DNA from 2 places in the Rhodococcus mengyinensis genome. Region 1 is predicted to be linked to the other one. Evidence: riboswitches for the same ligand, from Rfam matches in the RefSeq annotation. Region 1 holds a riboswitch; the other holds the start of a gene.

What was found. Region 1 has a riboswitch for glycine ahead of ACNJ7E_RS24330 (DUF5058 family protein). Riboswitches for the same ligand answer to the same signal wherever they lie in the genome.
Region 2: it holds a riboswitch for glycine, as region 1 does, so the genes downstream of both, gcvP (aminomethyl-transferring glycine dehydrogenase) here and ACNJ7E_RS24330 (DUF5058 family protein) in region 1, are expected to answer to the same signal.

What each region holds. Positions count from the first base shown of each region.
Region 1 covers NZ_JBLWIT010000111.1:46,483-53,864, forward strand. Annotated here, with positions in the region: gene lipA (lipoyl synthase) at 1-350, shown strand, start outside; gene lpdA (dihydrolipoyl dehydrogenase) at 385-1,758, shown strand; glycine riboswitch at 1,964-2,055, shown strand; glycine riboswitch at 2,059-2,159, shown strand; gene ACNJ7E_RS24330 (DUF5058 family protein) at 2,247-2,975, shown strand; gene ACNJ7E_RS24335 (hypothetical protein) at 3,005-3,742, shown strand; gene ACNJ7E_RS24340 (amidohydrolase) at 3,794-5,017, shown strand; gene ACNJ7E_RS24345 (MFS transporter) at 5,087-6,442, opposite strand; gene ACNJ7E_RS24350 (response regulator) at 6,639-7,382, shown strand, end outside.
Region 2 covers NZ_JBLWIT010000028.1:5,072-12,453, forward strand. Annotated here, with positions in the region: gene ACNJ7E_RS03460 (metallophosphoesterase) at 1-195, shown strand, start outside; gene gcvP (aminomethyl-transferring glycine dehydrogenase) at 241-3,093, opposite strand; glycine riboswitch at 3,268-3,391, opposite strand; gene ACNJ7E_RS03470 (MerR family transcriptional regulator) at 3,461-4,081, opposite strand; gene ACNJ7E_RS03475 (bifunctional nuclease family protein) at 4,366-4,839, opposite strand; gene ftsR (transcriptional regulator FtsR) at 4,982-5,722, opposite strand; gene garA (glycogen accumulation regulator GarA) at 5,719-6,219, opposite strand; gene gcvH (glycine cleavage system protein GcvH) at 6,539-6,943, opposite strand; gene ACNJ7E_RS03495 (DUF881 domain-containing protein) at 6,986-7,382, opposite strand, start outside.

The DNA of each region.
Region 1 (7,382 bases):
CCTTCACGTACGAGCGGTCCCTCGAGGTGATCACACGGGCTCGGGAGGACGGCCTGATCACCAAGTCGAACCTGATCCTCGGGATGGGGGAGACCACGGACGAGGTGATTCAGGCCCTCCGGGACCTGCACGCGGCCGGCTGCCAGTTGATCACGATCACGCAGTATCTGCGGCCGTCGGCCCGGCACCATCCGGTGGCACGGTGGGCGACGCCGGACGAGTTCGTCATGCTCGACGGGATCGCCCGCGAGATCGGCTTCCTCGGCGTCCTATCCGGTCCGCTCGTGCGCTCCTCCTATCGGGCCGGCCGCCTCCACGCGGAGGCCGTCGCCGCAACCGCAGTTCACTGAACCCCACCCTCTTCCGTTCCAGCAAGGAGTTCCCATGTCCCACCGATCTGCAGATGTCGTCATCCTCGGCGGCGGTTCCGGCGGCTACGCGGCCGCCATCCGCTCGGCCGAACTGGGCCGTTCGGTCATCCTCGTCGAGGAGAACGAACTGGGCGGCACCTGCCTGCATCAGGGGTGCATTCCGACGAAGGCGCTGCTGCACTCCGCCGAGGTCGCGGACAGTGCCCGCACCGCCTCGCAGTTCGGTATCGACGTCACGTTCGACGGTGTCGACCTCGAGAAGGTCCTGAGCTACCAGAACACCATCGTCACCCGACTGCACAAGGGACTGCAGGGCCTCGTCGACTCGTACGGCATCACCGTCGTCAACGGCCGCGGCCGGTTGGTCGGACCCAACGGAGTGGAGGTCGACGACGAGCTGATCACGGGCGCCGCCGTCGTCCTGGCAACGGGGTCGTCGCCGAAGACGCTGCCCGGCATCAGCATCGGTGGCCGGGTCGTCACCAGCGACGAGGCTCTCGTGTTGCCGTCCGTCCCGAAGAAGGCGATCATCCTGGGCGGCGGCGTCATCGGCGTCGAATTCGCCAGTGTCTGGGCGTCGTTCGGTGCGTCGGTGACGATCGTCGAGGCGATGCCGCGGCTGGTGCCGAACGAGGACGAGACGAGCTCCAAGTACCTCGAGCGGGCATTCCGTCGTCGCAAGATCGTCGCGAAGACAGGTGTGCGGGTGACGGAGGTGACGCAGGACGAGGATGCGGTGTCCGTCACCCTGGACTCCGGCGACGTGCTCGACGCCGACGTCGTGCTGGTCGCAGTGGGGCGCGGACCCAACACCGCGTCCATGGGGTACGAGGAGACCGGAGTGATGCTCGACAAGGGCTTCGTGGTGACCAGTGATCGACTGCGCACCACGGTCCCGAACGTTTTCGCGGTCGGCGACATCGTCCCCGGGCTCCAGCTGGCCCACCGCGGGTTTCAGCAGGGCATCTTCGTGGCGGAGGAAATCGCCGGGCTCCGTCCGGAGGTCATCGACGAGACCGGCATCCCGCGGGTCACCTACTCCCACCCCGAGGTCGCGTCCGTCGGGTTGACCGAGACCGCGGCCCGGGAGAAGTTCGGCGAGACCGTCGAGACCGTCACCTACGACCTCGCCGGCAACGGCAAGAGCCAGATCCTCAAGACGTCGGGGGCGGTCAAACTCGTGGTGGCGCCGACCGGGGTCGTCGTCGGCGTGCACATGGTCGGCGACCGAGTCGGTGAGCTGATCGGTGAGGCGCAGCTGCTCTACAACTTCGAGGTCGACGCCGCGCAGGCGGCGAAGTTCGTGCACGCCCACCCCACGCAGGGCGAGGCGCTCGGTGAGGCACTGATGGCAGTGGCCGGCAAGCCACTCCACGTCCACGGCTGACCCCCATGTGAGTGGCAAAGTGTGCTGGCGCACGCTTTGCCACTCACATGGGGTGTTCGGTATGCGAACGCGCACTGGCGATTTCCGACCAGGAACTGTTGTGAGTTAACACGCCGGAACGGTGAAGTCATGCTTTCGTAATACGTCTGCGGAACAGTACGTCCCGAGTCAGTTCGATTCGGAACCATCTCGATGGTTTCTCCCTATGAGCCTGGCTGGAGAGTTCCGGGACCGAGTCCCGGGCGCCGAAGGAGCAAGTACCCACAAACTCTCAGGCACCAGGACAGTCCGGGTCGGGAACTCTGGAGAGCAGCGTGTCGCCTGTAACGGCACGTTCACCGACGGGGCACGATGACCACTCGCACGAGTGTGTCTCCAAACTCTCAGGTTACGGAACAGAGCGGGTGTCAGCCGAGGTGATCCACCGGATCACCCTCACATCGCTCGAGTGATCGTTTTGCCGGTTGCTCACTCTCCCTGGGAGATCCATGAATGTGACTGCTAGTGGGGCATCCACGGACATCATGGCTGTCGCCAACTCGCCTGTTCTCTGGGTGGCCGTTGCCGGCATCTTCGTCGTCATAGTCGTGCAGTCGGCGATCTACATGACCGCGGTCCGCAAGGTGGCACCCGTCGCGGACATGTCGCCGGAAGACATGAAAGTCTCGTTCCGCTCTGGCGCCGTCTCGGCGATCGGACCGTCTCTGGCGGTCTGCCTCGTGGCGATCGCCCTGCTCGCTCTCTTCGGCACGCCCGCCGTCCTGGCCCGCATCGGCTTGATCGGTTCCGCCGCGTACGACGTGTCCGCGGCCAGCATCGCCGCCGACTCCATGGGCGCGAAACTCGGCGCCGACACGTACACCCAGAACGTCTTCGTCGTCGCATTCTTCGCGATGAGCATCGGCGGCGTGATGTGGATGCTGTCCGCGCTCGTCCTCACTCCGCTGCTGAAGCGGGGTGACGCGAAGATTCGCACGGTGAATCCGGCGTTGATGGCGGTCGTTCCGTCCGCGGCCCTGATCGGCGCGTTCGCGTCGCTGGGCTTCCAGGAACTCACGAAGTCCAGCTATCACATCGTTGCGTTCGCCGCCTCCGCGGCCGCAATGGGGATCTGCCTGTTCGTGGCCCGGACGTTCGGCAAGGGCTGGCTCCGTGAATGGGGGCTGGGTATTTCGATCCTCGTCGCCCTCACCGTCACCTACCTGGTCACCTCCTGATTCACGACACGCACGGAAAGGACTTTTCGATGACTACCGACGAAGCCGTAACGGTGTCCACCGGCGCGCGTGCACTCGCCGAGTTCGACAAGACGACGTCCCGCTGGGGTCGGATCACGATGATCGTGGGGCTGCTCCTGTCGATCGGTGCGCCCCTGTACCTGGTGTTCTCGGGTGAGGTGGACGTCACCGCAGGCCAGTTGTGGACCGCGTTCGCCGCGGTGGCCGGGACATTCTTTATCATCTGGCTGGTCGAACCCCTGACCTATTTCCCCATCCTCGGCCCGGCCGCGATGTACCAGGCGTTCATGATCGGCAACATCGCGAACAAGCTGTTGCCGGCCGCGCTGATCGCGCAGACGAACATCGGAGCCAAACCGGGAACCAAGCGGGCCGAACTGGCTGCGGTCCTGGCGATCTGCGGCGCCGCGATGGTGCACCTCGTGTCCCTGGCCGTGTTCGTGGGGCTGCTCGGCACCTGGCTGATCAGCGTGATTCCCGCCGACATCGTGACCGTCACCCGTTCCTACATCCTTCCCTCGGTCCTGGGGGCGGTCCTCGTGCAGGCGATCGTGTCGATGAAGCAGCCCCGGGCCACAGTGGTCGCGCTGCTGGTGGCCGCGGTCATCACGTTCGTCGTGGTTCCGGCGATGCCGAGCCTCGCGCTGTCGTCCACCGCCATCGCGGTGATCGTGACGGCGGTCCTCGCCTGGTTCCTGCGGAACAAGAACGACCAGAGCCCGGCCGAGCTCGCGACCATCGAGTAAGAACCGATACGCGGAGATATCCCACATTCACCTGATTCGAAAGAAGGCTCCATGACCGACCTGCCGATCGCGCTCACCGACGAGCTGCGGACGAAGATGCACGACCTCTACTACCACCTGCACGCGCACCCGGAACTGTCCATGCAGGAACACAAGACCGCCGAGCTGATCCAGACTTCCCTCGTCGCCCTCGGGATCGACACGTTCGTCTGCGGCGGCACCGGAGTGGTGGGTGTCCTGACCAACGGCGAGGGCCCCACGGTGGCCTTCCGCGCCGATTCCGATGGGCTGCCGATCGCGGAAGACACCGGCGTCGACTACGCCAGCGCCGCCACCGGACACCTCGACGACGGCACCGAGGTGCCAGTGATGCACGGCTGCGGCCACGACACACACGTCGCCACCCTGCTCACCGTCGCCGAACTGCTCGCAGGCGCGCGGGAGGCGTGGGCCGGAACGATCGTGTTCCTCTTCCAGCCCGGCGAGGAAACGGCGGCCGGGGCGAAGGCGATGGTCGAGGACGGCCTGTGGGACCGGGCACCCAAGCCGGAGATCGTCTTCGGGCAGCACGTCGGGCCGATGTTGGCCGGCACCGTGCACGTCACGAGTGGCGACGCGATGGCCATGGCCGATTCGCTGAAGGTCACCGTCTACGGCCAGGGTTCACACGGCTCCCAGCCGCAGGATTCGATCGACCCGATCATCCAGGGCGTCAACATGATCAACCGAATCCAGACCATTGTGTCCCGCGAAGTGCACCCCCTGAAGCCGGCGGTCGTCACGGTTGCGACGTTCCATGCGGGGCTGAAGGAGAACATCATCGCGGACCGGGCCGAGTTCACGATCAACGTGCGCACCCTCGACCCCGAGGTGCGTGAGCAGGTCAATGCCGCGCTGCGCCGCATCATCTACGCCGAGGCCGACGCGTCCGGGGCGCCGAAGCCGCTGATCGAGGAGCTGTACACGTTCCCGCGCAACTACAACGATCCCGACGCCACCGCCGAACTCGTCGCCGAGCTGCAGAAAGTGCTGGGCGAGAACAACGTCACGCCGTCGTCTCCGATGATGGGTTCGGAGGACTTCGGTCTGCTCGCCGAGGTGATCGGTGTGCCGTCGGTGTTCTGGATGTTCGGTGGCCACACCGCGGAGACCCTCGAGAGCGGAAAGCCTGTGCCGGTGAACCACTCACCGTTCTTCGCCCCCGTCGCGGAGCCCACCCTGTCCACCGGCGTCCAGGCGGCGATGACGGCGATCCTGTCGAAGGTCGGGATCTAGGCCCTCCGGGCCCGTGCGCCTTTCTGGTTGTTCCAGCAACCAGAAAGGCGCACGGGTGGCGGAGCCGCCTCAGTGGGTGGTCAGCGGCGCATCCGCGGTGGCGTCCCCGGCGTCCACGCCGGTCTTCTCGAACCGCAGTCGCGACACGGCGAGTCCGGCGAGGACGAAGGACACGGCCACGAGGATGTACAGCTGGGTGGGCGACCAGTCGCGGTCGAGGAGGGCGCCCGCGACGATCGGGGACGCGATGGCGCCGACGCGGCCGATGCCGATGCCCCAGCCGACGCCGGTCGCCCGGACGGCGGGCGAGTAGACCGACGGCGTGATCGCGTACAGCCCGGCGATGCAGCCGTTGGCGAAGACGCCGATCAGGGCGCCGAGCCCGAACGCGATGACGATGGACGCGGTGGCGGGAACGAAGACGACGAGCAGTACGCCCGCGATCGCCATGTAGGCGATGAGCACACGCTTCAGGGCGAAACGTGCGGACAGCGCCCCGAGCAGGGTGGCGCCGAAGATGCCGCCGAGGTTGAGGAGCACTCCGCCGGTGACGCCCTGGTTCGCGGACATGCCCGCCTCGACCAGCAGTTTCGGGGTCCAGCTGGTGACGAAGTAGAAGCCGAACATCGCCATGAAGAACGCGAACCACACCAGGAGTGTGCTGCGCCGGCGCTGCGGTGACAGCAGGACGCGCATCGCGAATCCGGCGTCGGCGGTGGCGGCGGCACGCGGTGCGGGCAGCTCGTCGAGTCGCGGCTGACCGACCCGCTGGGCGAAGGCATTGATCCGGTCGAGGGCGTTGGCCGGTCGCCGGACGAGCAGGAAGTCGATTGATTCGGGGAGCCGGGCGTAGACGACGGGGATGATGGCCGCCGTGCACAGTCCGCCGAACAGGAACACCGAGCGCCAGCCGAGCGAGTTCTGCAGGACGACGGCGATGATTCCGCCGAGGGTGGCGCCGACGGCGTAGCCGGTGGAGTTGAGACTCACCGCGAGCCCGCGCCAGCGGTTCGACGCGTACTCACTGGCGATGACGTTGCTGCTGGCGAGGATTCCGCCGATGCCGACGCCGGTGAGGGCGCGGAGCAGGCCGAGTTGCATCGCGTTCTGGCTGACCGCCGACAGCAGCATGCCCGTCGACGCGAGTGCCAGGCACAGCAGGATCATGGCGCGGCGGCCGATGGTGTCAGCCCACGGCGCCAGGAACAGCGATCCCGCGGCCATGCCGAACAGTCCGGCGCTGAGCAGGAGGCCGACGACCGAGCCGGACAGATCCCACTCCTGCGATACCGACTGGGCGGTGAACGCCATGACGAGGACGTCGAAGCCGTCGAGCACGTTGAGTAGACCGCAGATGGCGATGGCGCCCCATTGGTAGCGCGTCATCGGGCTGTTGTCGATGCGTTCGCGTAGGTCGAATTGCATGCGCGGGACCTGTTCTTCCTCGGAGGTGGGCTGTGATGTGGCTCACGACTCACCTACCGTGGCGGACGGGTCACTCGTTTCCAACTTCGCTTCCGAATGTCGGAATACAGAAGTGGCGGTTGCACGCGGTACTGGGCCATGATTTCTCTGTTGACAACTGGAAGGGTCCGGGCGACCGGCGGTGGGCGAAAGGTCCATGGATGTGACTGGCTCGGGTTTCGGTAATTCCTGGTCGGCGGAGCGGTTGTTCGCCGGGCCGGGCGAGACACGGGAGCGGCTACGCCGCACCGATTGGGCGGCCACGCCGCTGGGCCCGGTCGAGACCTGGTCTGTCGAGTTGCGGGCGGCGGTACGCACGGTGCTGCCCTCCGAGGTCCCGATGTTGCTCTGGTGGGGTCCTGAGCTCGTGCAGATCTTCAACGACCCGTACACCCGGGTCCTCGGCGCCAAGTATCCCGCCGCGATCGGCGAACCCGGGGCGCAGTGCTGGGCGGAGATCTGGGACGAGGTGGGACCGCTCGCCGAGCAGGTGATGTCGGGCGGCGCGGCGACCTACACGGAGAATCAGCCGCTGTACCTGCTGCGGCACGGGTACCTCGAGGAGACGTACTGGACGTTCTCCTACAGTCCGGTGCAGGACGAGGACGGGAACGTCGCCGGCATCTTCGTGGCGACGACCGACGTGACCGCGACCGTGCTCGGGGAGCGGCGACTGGAGACGCTGCGGCAACTGGGCACGGTATCCACCGCGGGCGGCGACGATCCGCTCGTCGACGCCTGCCGTGCGGTCGTGCGGGTACTCGGCGACAGCGGACAAGACGTTCCGCTGGCCGCGATCTACCTCCGCCGGGAGGTCGCCGGCGGCTCGGGCGACGACGCCGCCGACGACCTCGTGCTCGTCGGTGCCGTCGGAGTGGACGACGACGGCGAGTTCAGGCCC
Region 2 (7,382 bases), on a different contig from region 1:
TCGGGGCACACGCACGGCGGGCAGATGTGGCCGCTGCGTTATCTGGTGCCGCTGCAGCAGCCGTCGGTGACGGGACTGGACCGCATCGGGAACACCGTCCTCTACACGACCCGCGGTGTGGGCACGTGGGGTCCGCCCGTGCGGGTGGGCGCCCCACCGGAGATCACGATCCTCGAGCTGGTGCGCGAGGACTGAGCGAGCGATGCCCGCCCCGCGTGAGCGGGACGGGCATCGGCTGTGTCAGGCGTCTTCGAATGCGGAGATCGGCGGGCAGGAGCACACGAGATTGCGGTCGCCGTGTGCACCGTCGATGCGCCGCACCGCCGGCCACACCTTCGGCCGTGCCTTGCCTCGGGGGAAGACCGCCGTCTCACGGGTGTAGGGGTGGTTCCACTCCGCGACCAGGCAACCGGACGTGTGCGGGGCACCGCGCAGCGGGTTGTCGTCCACCGGCCACTCCCCCGCGCCCACGCGGTCGATCTCGGCGCGGATCGCGATCATCGCCTCGCAGAAGGCGTCGATCTCTTCGAGGTTCTCGCTCTCGGTGGGCTCCACCATCAGGGTGCCCGCCACCGGGAAGCTCATCGTCGGTGCGTGGAAACCGTAGTCGGCGAGGCGCTTTGCGACGTCGTCCACGGTCACACCGGTGTCCTTGGTGATCGGCCGGAGGTCGAGGATGCACTCGTGTGCCACCATTCCGCCCTCGCCGGTGTAGAGGACCGGGAAGTACTCGTCCAGGCGGCGCGCGATGTAGTTGGCCGAGGCGATGGCGGTCAGGCTTGCGCGGCGCAGCCCGACGGCGCCCATCATCCGGATGTACGCCCACGTGATCGGGAGGATCGACGCACTGCCGTAGGGGGCCGCGGAGATCGGTCCGGCTGTGCCGAGTTCCGGTGCGAGCGGATGTCCGGGCAGGAACGGCGTGAGGTGGGACCGCACACCGATCGGACCGACGCCGGGGCCACCGCCACCGTGCGGGATGCAGAACGTCTTGTGCAGGTTGAGGTGGCTCACGTCGCCGCCGAACCGGCCGGGACGGGCCAGGCCGACCAGGGCGTTGAGGTTGGCGCCGTCGACGTACACCTGGCCGCCGGCGTCGTGGACGGCGGCGCAGATGTCGGCGATCTCGTGCTCGTACACACCGTGTGTGGACGGGTAGGTGATCATGATCGCCGCGAGGCGCTCGGCATGGTCGGCGATCTTCGCCCGCAGGTCGTCCAGATCCACGTCACCGTTCGGGCGGCAGGCGACGACCTCGACGCGCATCCCGGCCATGACCGCGGATGCGGCGTTGGTGCCGTGGGCGCTCGACGGGATGAGGCAGGTGTCGCGGTGGTCGTCTCCGCGGCTGAGGTGGTAGTTACGGATCGCGAGCAGCCCCGCGTACTCGCCCTGGCTACCGGCATTCGGCTGCAGGCTGACCGCGTCGTAGCCGGTGACGGCCACGAGCCAGTTCTCGAGGTCCTTGATGATGCGGAGGATTCCCGGTGTGTCCCCGGTCGGCGCGAACGGGTGCAGTCCGGCGAACGCGGGCCAGGTGATCGCTTCCATCTCGGCGGTGGCATTGAGCTTCATCGTGCACGAACCGAGGGGGATCATGCTGCGGTCGAGTGCGATGTCCTTGTCGGACAACGCCCGCAGGTAGCGCAGCATCGCCGTCTCGGTGCGATACCGGGTGAAGGCCTCGTGCTGCAAGTAGTCGGATCCGCGGAGCTGCGCGTCGGGGACGGACGTGCCCGCTTCCTCGGTCACGGCGCCTTCGCCGCCGAACGCCGCCAGCACCTGGGCGACGTCGTCGGCGGTGGTGGCCTCGTCACAGGCGATGGCGACGTGATCGGCGTCGACGAACCGCAGGTTGATGCCGGCGTCCTTCGCCGTCGCCACCACGTCCGCGGCTCGGCCGGCGACTCGAACGAGGATCGTGTCGAAGAAGTGCTCGTGGACGACGACGGCCCCGGTCCTGCGGAGCGCGGCGGCCAGGGAGTGCGCCGTGTTCGCCACGCGCAGGGCGATCGCCTTCAGTCCCTCGGCGCCGTGGTAGCTGGCGTACATGGCCGCCAGAATCGCCAGCAGCACCTGAGCGGTGCAGATATTCGACGTCGCCTTCTCGCGGCGAATGTGCTGCTCGCGGGTCTGCAGCGCCAGCCGGTACGCCTTGTCACCGTCGGCGTCGACGGAGACGCCCACCAGACGGCCGGGGAGCTGACGTGCATGCTTGGTGTGCACGGCGAGGTAACCGGCGTGCGGGCCACCGAAGCCCATGGGGACACCGAACCGCTGGGTGGTGCCGAAACAGGCGTCGGCGCCGATCTCGCCGGGCGGGGTGAGGAGCGTGAGTGCCAGCAGATCCGCCCCGACCGCGACCAGTGCGCCGCGCTCGTGGGCGGCGGCGATCACGTCGGTGTAGTCGACGATGCGGCCGGACCCGCCGGGCATCTGCGCGAGGACGCCGAAGAAGTCACCGTCCGGAAGGCCGGCGGACAGGTCGGCCACCACGATCTCGATGCCGAGCGGCTCGGCCCGGGTCTCGACGACGGCCAGCGTCTGCGGGAACAGGTCGGCGTCGACGACGAACCGCGGGGACTTGCTCTTGCTCGCCCGGCGCAGCAGCGTCATCGCCTCGGCGGCGGCGGTGGCTTCGTCGAGCATCGACGAGTTGGCGACCTCCATGCCGGTCAGGTCGGCGACCATCGTCTGGAAGTTGAGGAGCGCTTCGAGGCGACCCTGGCTGATCTCGGGCTGGTACGGCGTGTAGGCCGTGTACCAGGCCGGGTTCTCGATGATGTTCCGGATCAGCACCGGCGGGGTGAGGGTGTCGTAGTAGCCGAGACCGATCATGGACGTCGCCACGGTGTTCTGCGCGGCGAGTGCGGACAGTTCGGCGAGCGCTTCGTGCTCGGACACCGGTGCAGGCAGCGCGTCGAGGCCGTCGGCGATGCCGCCCGTCACCCCGTCCAGGATGACGGCGGGGACGGCCTTCGACGCGAGGTCGTCGAGCGAATCGGCTCCGACCAGTTCGAGAATGTGCGCGAGTTCCGCAGCGTTCGGGCCGACATGACGATCGGCGAATGTACGGCTTCCAGCGTCGATCACGACAACTCCCAAGCAGTTCGGAGGATCAGGACACGCCCCGCGTAGCGGAACGTCCCTCCCCCTCTGTCGCCTGCTCGAATCGAGCGCCTGAGAGATTCGGTACCGTCGTTCGGGTGTGAAGACGGCCCTTTCCCCGTGGGCGGGTGGGTGCTCCCACCGCTTTCCAGAGACGTCGGAGCCCGCACGGTCCTGTCTGCCTGAGAGATTGACGGGGAGGTGTTGCTCCTTCGGCGCCCGAACTCCCGCACACACGATGTTTCTGTGCTTGCGGTGCCCGGAACTCTCCCGCACGGCGTCGACGCACCGCCAGTCTATGTCACGGCTGCAGATGGCGGCGCAGGCAGCGCCGCGCTCCGATGGATGCGGGCTAGCCCGTCTTGCGGCTCGCGCGGTTCTTGCGTCGCGACGCCAGTTCGTCCTCGGGGCTCTGTTCGCTCTCGCCGCCATCGGCGCGCTCGGCCGGGAAATCGGCGATGGTGCCGGTCAGTTCGCGCATCGCACCGCTCACCGCGATACCGAAGACACCCTGCCCGCCCTGGAGCAGATCGACGACCTCTTCGGGGGACGTGCACTCGTAGACCGTGGTCCCGTCCGAGAAAAGTGTGATCTTGGCCAAGTCCCGCACTCCGCGCTTACGGAGGTGGTCGACGGCCACTCGGATGTTCTGCAAGGATATTCCGGTGTCGAGCAGACGCTTGACGATCTTGAGGACGAGGATGTCTTTGAACGAGTACAGCCGTTGGCTGCCCGAACCTGCTGCGCCACGAATGGACGGCACGACGAGCGACGTGCGAGCCCAGTAATCGAGCTGGCGGTAGGTGATTCCCGCGATCTGGCAGGCGATGGGGACGCGGTATCCGACGAGGTCGTCGGGCACGGAATCGTCCGGGAAGAGGCCCGGTTGGATCTCCTCGGAGCTGAATTCGGACTCGGCAACGTTGTCGCCGGGCGCAAGATTCAGCGCATTCTCCTGCGGCCGATCTCCCACTGACTACTCCCTCTCGCATGTTGCACTGAACCCGACGATCAGTGCGCCTGTGACGCGCGTCGCCAGTGCCCGCGGCACAGCCACAGCACATCGAGCGGCGCAAGCGCCACCAGTGACATCGAGCAAGTCCGTACCCTGAACCTACTCAGCGTACGCCCGATACAATCTGCAGGGCAGAAAATCACTGCACTGAACGCTATGACTCCGAAGAGACGGGGTCAACGCAACGCGCCGGAGGAACCTCAACCGTTACTCCGCGCCCGAGGCTTTTCCGACGGCGCAAACTAGCCGTCGGTTGCCTTGAAATCGTCCGGCGACACGGACTCGAGGAATTCTTTGAACTTCTCGACCTCGTCCTCGCGCTCGTCGGGCATAACCAGACCGGCCTCCGTGAGTACCGCTTCCTCGGCGAAGATCGGCACCCCGATTCGCAGTGCGATGGCGATGGAGTCGGACGGGCGGGCCGAGACGCGGGTGTTCTGGTCGAACACGAGGTCGGCATAGAACGTGCCCTCGCGCAGGTCCACGATGCGAACTTCCTTCAGGGTGCGACCGAAGGCTTCGATCAGGTTCTTGATGAGATCGTGGGTCAGCGGACGCGCAGGCTCGACGCCCTGCTGTTCGAGTGCGATCGCGGTGGCCTCGGTCTGGCCGATCCAGATGGGCAGGTACCGCTCGCCGTCGGTTTCACGCAACAGCAGAACAGGTTGACTTTGGGGTTGCTCGACACGAACTCCGATCACGTGCATTTCGCTCATCGCGTCTGCCTCCACCCTGCAATGGTCCGTCCGCGGCACACAATGCCGTACCAGGATTCTATTCGATTCGTGTCTGCTCTTCGACCGTACAGCCGTTCGAGCGCAGCGTCGTTGGGAAGTGGGGACGGTCGGCGAGTTCACCTCACCGATCGAGCGCACCCCGGACTGCCGACTTCACCAGGCAGGTGTGCAACGTCAGAGACAGGGCGGCCAGTTCGCGCACCATCTCCTCGGCGCGATCACGGGCGCCGGCGTCGCGGCCCTTGGCGACAGGCCCGGCGATCTGCGCGACCAGCCCGGCCTCGCGGTCGGCCGCCAGCTTGAACGCCCTCAGGTGCCGCACCTCGAGTCCGAACTCGGACATCGCCCTCGCGGTGCGCGCCAGTGTCACCGCGTCCTCGTCGAAGAATCCCGCCGGCCCGGGAACGACCAGGCCTCCGCGGGTCAGTTCGCCGAGGAACTTCTCGTCGATCCCTGCCCGGGCGATCAGATCGTCGCGGCTGATCCGCACCTCGCGGTCGGTGAGGAACTCCTCCGGGGACACCTCGCCCGGGGCCACCGTGAGCGCGCGCGGCCGGCGCGGCGAAGAATCGCCTGCGCCGACCGTGGCCACACCTCTGTCGATGGCCTCGAGCTGCTCCTTGATGACCTTCAGCGGCAGATACTGATCGCGCTGCGCAGTGAGGACGTAGCGCAGTCGTTCACAGTCGGCGATCGAGAATCGCCGATACCCCGAGGGAGTGCGCTGGGGGCTGATGAGACCCTCGGCTTCGAGGAATCGGATCTTCGAGATCGTCACATCAGGAAAATCGGGGCGGAGTCGATCCAGCACGGAGCCGATCGACATCCCCGATTGCGCCTGCTGCTGCCGCACCGCGGTCATTGGCTACCCGCACCAGCTGACGTCTCACCGATCTGCGAGCCACCGGCAGCGGTCCGGGGTCCGGTCAGGAAGACCAGTCGGAACTTGCCGATCTGGACCTCGTCACCGTTCGCCAGGACAGCCGAGTCGACCGGCTCCCGGTTGACGTAGGTGCCGTTGAGGCTGCCGACGTCGACCACCTGGAACTCGTCGTCCTCCTGACGGAACTCCGCATGACGACGGCTGACGGTCACGTCGTCGAGGAAGATGTCGCTGTCGGGATGCCGTCCCGCGGACGTCGTCGGCTGGTCGAGCAGGAAGCGCGACCCTGCGTTCGGTCCACGCTTGACGACGAGCAGAGCAGAGCCTGCGGGCAGTCCCTCCACACCCGACACCGGAGCTTCCGGAGCCTGGGTTGCCGAGGAGTTGTCGAGCTCATTGAGAAAGTCCGCGCGGAAGACCGACGTGGTTTCCGCCGGCGTCTCCCCATAGACCGCGTCGTTGCCGTTCTCGCTCACCGTTTCTCCTCCTAGTTCGATCATCCAGCAAGATTCGCTGGACTACGCAATGCCACTCGGTACTACATAATTCGGTTCCCGTGCACATTAACTTCTGTGCAAACTCCCACGATCACATTCAAACTACGGACCTGCGCCCCGACACGGCACATGCGTTCAACATCGACCGTACCCTGCGCACGCCGGTGCGTGTAGTGAGACAGGCCGCCAGCACATTACGAACCGGTATTCCGACAGCGGATTTTTCCGGCAACCCGGTTTCCGGGCTGTCGGCACCTTCCGAAACCATCCGATTACCGCCTCGCGTGTTCTCGGGAAATTATCCTGCCGTGATCTCTGCATAGCCGGCGGCGTCCAGCATTTCGGCCAGTGCCGCGTCGAGGGTCGCCTCGTCGTCGACACCGAGGTCCACCAGCCACCCCTGCCCGTAGGGCGCGGAGTTCACGAGTTCCGGGTTGCCGTCCAGATCGGCATTGGCGGCAACGACTTTCGCCGTCAGCGGGGCGAAGATGTCGGAGACGCTCTTGGTGGATTCCACCTCGCCGAACGATTCGCCCGCCGTCACGGCCTCGTCGACCGCCGGAAGCTGGACGAAGACGACGTCGCCGAGCTGGGACTGCGCGAAATCGGTGATGCCGACGCGTACCGTCGTGGGCCCCGTCCGCTCGACCCACTCGTGTTCGGCGGTGTACCGACGATCGGCGGGGATTTCGAGCTCACTCACAGTGGCTTCCTTTCGATGGCAATCCGCGGGCGGATGCGAAGATCAATTTCCGGGCTGAGCGTATTGGCGAGGTTTCGCCTCCCGCAAGGCGGCGATCGTGACCTGCTGCGATTGTTCGATCGTCAGCTGTCCGCCGCTGCGCGCGACCGTGTCGACCACCCCGCCGCGAATGTTCAGGGCCGCCGCCAGAGTCGGCGGATCACCGATGGCGACCACGCCGTAGGGGGCGTTCACCTTCCGGCCGTCCACCGACACGCCGCCGGCCGAACCGGACACCCAGGAGTCGACGCCGATCCGGATGGGCGGGCCGTCCGCACCCTGGATCTGGACGGCTTCGGCACCGGCGGCACGCAATTCCTGCACGAGGTCGAGCAGGACCTCGGAGCCGACTCCCTTGTTGGGGTCGGTGATGCGCATCGTCACCCCGGGACCGGTGGCC